Regions from separate parts of the Pseudoalteromonas sp. BSi20429 genome, predicted to be linked through region 2. Evidence: predicted binding sites of a transcription regulator. Region 2 holds the regulator's gene; the other holds the start of a gene.
The links. Region 2 encodes LexA, which represses DNA repair genes until DNA is damaged. Its sites were predicted from a motif close to TACTGTATNNNNATACAGTA; they were not measured.
Positions count from the first base shown of each region.

Region 1: a site for LexA is predicted at 1,742-1,761, ahead of uvrD (DNA helicase II). Genes of this name have one in related genera too.

Region 1 covers NZ_BADV01000095.1:2,343-5,778, reverse strand. Annotated here, with positions in the region: gene uvrD (DNA helicase II) at 1-1,677, opposite strand, end outside; gene P20429_RS02060 (hypothetical protein) at 1,981-2,205, shown strand; gene P20429_RS02065 (YacL family protein) at 2,322-2,690, shown strand; gene P20429_RS02070 (dUTP diphosphatase) at 2,796-3,419, shown strand; gene yrfG (GMP/IMP nucleotidase) at 3,435-3,436, opposite strand, start outside.
Region 2 covers NZ_BADV01000071.1:13,413-16,848, reverse strand. Annotated here, with positions in the region: gene coxB (cytochrome c oxidase subunit II) at 1-946, opposite strand, end outside; gene lexA (transcriptional repressor LexA) at 1,430-2,047, opposite strand; gene P20429_RS06035 (PaaI family thioesterase) at 2,215-2,655, shown strand; gene P20429_RS06040 (hypothetical protein) at 2,656-3,036, opposite strand; gene P20429_RS06045 (membrane protein) at 3,350-3,436, shown strand, end outside.

The sequences.
Region 1 (3,436 bases), on a different contig from region 2:
TGAGTGAAGCGTCATCATTTGTACGGCATCTTCGTGCTCTTCTGCTTGTCCTTCACCTGACTCAAGTGACGTATGGGCTAAAAAGCCTTGTAAAGGCGAGCTGTATTCTTCGTCTTCAGGAAGTTCGTACTGGTCACATGCGCTAATTAGTTCTTCTAAGTTTTCTACGCGAGCACGGCCTTTTTCACCTTTTTCAGCTTGGTACATTGCCATCAAGCCTGAGGTTTGAATTGTGTACTTGGCTTGCTCATGCAAAGTTAGATCGCTAATTTTATCTTCTATTTGTTCAACTAGTTCTACAAACTTACTTACTGCACCAGAGGCACGACCAGATAAGTGCTGTTGTTCTACAATTGCTTTTGCGGCATACCAAAGCGGTAACGATTCTGCTCGTGCACAATCTCGTATATGGCTCAATGTTTTATCACCAATACCGCGTGCTGGCGTATTAATTACACGCTCAAACGCGGCATCGTCTTGACGATTACCTACTAGGCGTAAATACGAAAGCGCATCTTTAATTTCTTGTCGTTCGAAGAATCGCATACCACCATAAATACGGTATTTTAAGCCTTCTTGCAGCATGGCCTCCTCAAGTACACGAGATTGCGCGTTACTACGGTATAAAATTGCGGCATCTTGTAGGGCATTACCTGCATTTAACCAGCTTCGTAGTTTGCTACTTACAAAGCGTGCTTCGTCTAACTCATTAAATGCTGCATAAATAGAGATTGGCTCGCCGTCGTTACCGTCGGTCCACAAGCTTTTACCCATACGTTCTGAGTTATTTTGAATTAATGCGTTAGACGCTTTCAAAATAGTCGCTGTTGAGCGGTAGTTTTGTTCAAGACGAATGGTTTCTGCGCTAAAGTCAGTTAAAAAACGTTTAATGTTTTCGATTTTAGCACCACGCCAACCATAAATGCTTTGGTCATCGTCGCCTACAATCATAATGCTGTTAGTATCGCCAGCAAGTAATTTTAACCAAGCATATTGAATGGTATTTGTATCTTGGAACTCGTCTACGAGCATATGCGCAAAGCGTTGCTGATAATGACGCAGTAACGTAGGGTTATTTTTTAACACTTCGTAGCTGCGTAGTAATATTTCAGCAAAATCAACTAGGCCCGCTCTATCACAGGCCTCTTGATAGGCGGCATAAACACGCAGCATCATTTGCTCATTAATATCGTATGCTTGAATATCTTTAGGGCGAAGTGCTTCATCTTTTTTGGCGCTTATGTACCAGCCAAATTGCTTAGCGGGCCATTTTTTATCATCAATATTCATCGATTTTAATAAGCGCTTGATCATCCGAAGCTGATCGTCAGAGTCTAAAATTTGAAAGGCTTCTGGTAAATTAGCTTCACGGTGATGAGCACGTAAAATACGATGCGATAAACCATGGAAAGTACCAATCCACATACCACCTACAGGCGCTTTTAGTGTTTCTTCAACGCGGCCACGCATTTCTTTAGCGGCTTTATTAGTAAAAGTAACTGCAAAAATACTGTAAGCGGAGGCTTGCTCAACTTGCATAAGCCACGCAATACGATGAACTAACACTCGTGTTTTACCAGACCCAGCACCTGCTAATACCAGCATGTTTTGTAGTGGGGCTGCAACGGCATCGCGTTGTTTGTCATTTAAGCCATCGAGTAATTGTGAAACGTCCATCGTTACGCCTTTTTAATCAATATTGTGGCCAGTATAACAGGTGTTTTTGTTAGGCTAAATAAAATACTGTTTTTATAAACAGCTATTTATAAAATAGTGTTCAAAACGAGTAACTTGCTAATTAATTGAGCGAATCGAAAAGTGCAAACACATAACAAAAATTGCTAATTTGACCTAAAGTTAGCAAAATTTACTAACTCTCTAAATCTAGACTAATTTAACTATTTGATTTGTAAGCTTTAATAAATTGGCATAGAGTGTGTAAGTAAATAATTATAAAATCAAATAAATACAGAGGTTAGTATGGCAGATCAAGGTTCTGGCGGTAACGTAATCGCAGCATTATGTAATATATTTTTTCCTGGTTTAGGGCAGTTAGTGCAAGGGCGTATTTTAGCGGCTATATTTTTTGCACTCGCTATTATAATAAGTTACGCACTAATTTATGTGCTTGTAGGCTTTGTACTTGTGCCTATTATTTACTTATGGTCGATTATTGACGCAGCGCGTTATAGATCGCGAAGTTAACGGTTTTAAAGTTGAGTAAAATAGCGCCCATGTGGCGCTATTTTACTTTATATGCCCTGTGGTTTACGGGCGTTTACGTATATAATTACGCAACTAAAGATTTACAGGCAAACCCTATGGAATATCAATTTATTCGCGACCCTATTAGTGGGCTACGTATTAAAATAAGCAGTGAACACGCTATTATTGGTCGCTGGCTAAACGAAGAAATAGGCAAAGACAAAGTAGCCATGGTGCAAGCGCTTATTGCATCGGTGAGTTCAAGCTATGAGCCGCTAACGCTAAAAGGCCAAGAAATAGATTTAATATTAACGAAAGACGAAGCATTATTTGAAGCCCATGCGCTTCATCAAGACAGCGAAGACCTAATAGCGTATCAAGATGACGATTTAGCGCTTGAAGAAAATGGTTTAAGTAGTGGTTGTGGCTTTGAAGATTTCATTGATTTAATTGATTCATGGCATGAGTTTACGACGTCACGATAAACATAACTAGCACACTAATAAAAATATACAGCAATGCACAATCAGCATTTTATCTGTATTATTACACCAACGAACATTACGCCAATCAAAACGACAGGAACTGATATGTCTGCCAATTTAAACAAGCTAGTAGTGATGCTAGAAATGCAAAACGCCATGAATACTAAAGTACATGAGCAATGGTTTACTCAAGGGTTTGAATGGTACCGCGCTATTTGGGTTGAGTGTGCTGAAATGTTGGATCATCATGGTTGGAAATGGTGGAAAAAACAAACACCAGATACTGAACAAGTTATTTTAGAGTTGGTTGATATTTTTCATTTTGGTCTATCGCTTAGAATTGACGGTGAAACTAGCTACGAAGACTTAGCAAAGCAACTTGAAACTGAGCTTAGCAATGCTCAACAAGCTGATGACTTTAAACAAACACTAGAGATATTGGCGGCGTCTGCTGTTGCTGATAAAACGTTTAATGCAGGTGCCTTTGCCGGCTGTATGGCGCAAATGGGTATGGATATTGATGATTTATATCGCGGCTACGTAGGTAAAAACACGTTAAACTTTTTCCGCCAAGATCACGGTTACAAAGATGGTAGCTATATTAAAGAATGGAATGGGCAAGAAGATAACGAGCATTTAGTTGAAGTAGTTAAAAGCCTTGATACAGAACATGCAGATTTTGCAAAGTTAGTATATCAAGGGCTAGAAGCGCGTTACCCAAAAATTTAAGTCACGTAAGTTGAGTT
Region 2 (3,436 bases):
CGCCAAGCACTATCGGGCTGCCTTTAAGTGCAGGAAATACACCCGGTAACCCCATGCCAGTAGGCTGATGACATGCAGCACAATTGGCCATATATACTTGTTCGCCTAAAGTCATTAATTCTTCTTTCGGGAGGGTTTTATCAAGTAATGCGGCATCTGCTAATACTGCTTTTTGTTTAGCTTGCTTTGCATCTGCAAGCCACGTTTTAAAATCAGCCTCAGATTTAGCGACCACCACAACGGGCATAAAGCCATGATCTTTACCACACAACTCAGCACATTGGCCTCGGTAAGTACCTTCTTCGTTTATGTTCGTCCATGTTTCGTTTATAAAGCCGGGATTCGCATCTTTTTTAACTGCAAAATCAGGTACCCACCAAGAGTGAATAACATCGTCAGAAGTCATTAAAAATCGTACTTTTTGATTTATTGGCAGTACGAGAGGTTTATCAACCTCAAGTAAGTAGTTAGGATTTTTATCTGCAAGATTCGCTATTTCATCTTGCGGGGTAGATAAAATAGAGTAGAACTCTACATCTTCACCCATATATTCATAATGCCATTTCCATTGCGAGCCTGTAATTTTAATAGTGAGATCAGCTTTGCTGGCATCTTCCATTGCAATTAGAGTTTTAGTGGCTGGTACTGCCATAGCAATTAAAATAACAAACGGGATTGCAGTCCAAAGTATTTCTACTTTAGTGCTTTCGTGAAATTGGGCAGGTACAGCCCCTTTAGATTTACGGTGATGAATAAGTGCCCAAAACATAATTGCGAACACTATCACCCCAATCACACAACATATTATAAATATGGTCATGTGCAGCTGATATACATTATTGCTTATATCGGTTACGCCTTTGCGCATATTGTATTGGCTGTTAGCCAAAACTGGGTGCGAAAAAACACATAATATAAGCCACAAGGTAGAGGTCAGTTTACCCATGTGACGGCTCCTTTGATGCTATTGCGAATGCAAAGCGAAGAGGCATACGGCTTAAACGCCAATTCGTTATTTTTATTTTTTTAGTCAATCTCATTTAATATTGATTGGTTTTGCTGCGCCAACAACGTGTTTGTGTATATTGTGTGTTCTCAAAACTAAAAAGCTGTGAGTTATTATTAGCTCAGCACATTAATAATTAGCTAAAAAATGAACAACAAGCAAGTTTTAGTATAAAAAACAACCAGGTGATATTGAGTAATTAATAAAAAATCAGTAACCAACTAGGTAACAGGAAGTTCAAAAGATGAGCAAAACAAAGGGGTTTAACGCATTCGGAGGGGGAAAATATAAGTGCAAAAAAGTTTACAGCTTAAATTGTCAGTGAGCTATTTATGCCCTATTTTTAGTGCGAATTTAAAGCAGAAAATGCGTACTAATTAGTACGCATTTATAAAACTGCTTGTTTAAAAGCTATTTTTAAAGTCACATCCAATCAGCGTTTCTTATAACGCCAACGGCTAAGCCTTCAATATTAAAAGACTCATTCTCAAGATCTACTTCAATAGATTCAAAATCGTCGTTTTCAGCATGAAGTAATACTTTACGACCCGCTTTCTCAAGACGTTTTACAGTTACGTCTTCGTCTAGGCGGGCAACAACAACTTGCCCGTTTTCAGCGGTTTGAGTACGATGTACAGCAAGTAAATCACCATCCATAATACCAATATCTTTCATGCTCATACCGTTAACGCGTAGTAAAAAATCTGCAGCCGGTTTAAACATTAATGGATCGATTTTGCAGTGACTTTCAACGTGCTCTTGCGCCAAAATAGGTGAACCAGCAGCAACACGCCCTATAAGCGGTAAACCTAATTGTTCTGGCTCTTCTTCTTCAATTAACTGAATACCACGGCTTGCACCTGGTTTCATTTTAATTGCGCCTTTTTTAGCAAGTGCTTTTAAATGTTCTTCAGCAGCATTGGCACTTTTAAAACCTAATGTTTGCGCTATTTCAGCACGTGTAGGAGGCATACCAGTGTCTTTAATAAAAACTTTAATTAGTTCGAGTATTTGAGCTTGGCGGTTCGTTAATGGTCGCATACAACTGGTTTTCCATACAGTACATTTAACTGTGAGTATATACAGTTAAATAAAAATCGCAAATTTAAATTAAGCCTTAAAATAGCCAAAGTAATTTCACTTGTGTACATTTTAGGGATATAACTAAAGCTAGGTTTATAAATGATTAAAAAAGCAAAGGAGTCATTATGAGTATTTGGTACCAGCCCATCACTTTAGAGCTGTGCAAGCAGTTAGAACAAGGCATTGATGGCCAAGGAACATTAATGAAAACCATGGGAATAGAAGTCACTGAAATTGGTGATGATTACTTAGTAGCCACTATGCCGGCAATTCCTGAGCATCATAACCCAATGGGAATGGTTCACGGCGGTGCTAACGTTGTACTTGCCGAAACAGTTGCCAGCTATGCAGCTAACTTTGTTGTCGATTTTACAAAATTTTACTGCGTGGGGCAGGAAATTAGCGCAAGTCATTTAAAAGCATCTCGCAACGGCACTTTAACAGCAACGGCAAGAGCGTTTCATATTGGCAAACGTAGTTCAGTGTGGGAAATAAAAATTACAAATAGCCGCAATGAGCTGTGCTGCGTATCAAAAATGACCGCAGCAGTCGTAGAGCGAAGGTAGTTACTTTTCGATTGGGTAAATTGTAATTTCCATACCCGCACCAATCGCAGATATACGTAGTAATGTATCTGCATCTAAGGCTTGATTAAAGCACTTAGGGGAAGTGCCTGATTCAAAACCAATATCAAACGTTCTACGTGAACAGCTTAACCATTGCTTTAGCGCGTTACGCGAACACGATTCAATAAGCTCACATATATGGTTTATTGCTTTGTCAGGCGTGTTTACTACACCTGTTGCTTCAATACGCGCTAATTGACGGTATTCGTCTTTGTCATAATGTAAAATCGTCGCGACTTTTTTCAAGTCTGCCACTAGCAAACTAATATCTTGCTTTGATTCAAGCTCAAGATCTACATTTAAAAATTGAATTTCCGACATCGTTTCGTATTTATCCTCTAATAATTTCATTGCAAACTTTAACGCAGTTTTACCGTTATACCAAATCAACTATGCTCTATTAACCACTTTATATAGATATTTCGCAGCTTTTAAGTATTTTTTAGCGTTTAAAGCTAGCTGGATATCAAACACTCAGCTCAATTAAACAAATAAGTCATGTTAGCAATTTAAGTGTAATCTTTTTTATTTTTAAATGATTACAGTAAGCTATAGTTTAAACTGCGACAAAATGTCGCAGTAACTAATCCCATTAATGTAATAAACTAGCCTCTAAAAATAATAAGACTAAAACATGAATAAAAAAATATTTAAGTATGCTCGCAAGTTACATAAATGGCTCGGTTATTTGCTCACATTACAAATTTTAGCTTGGCTATTA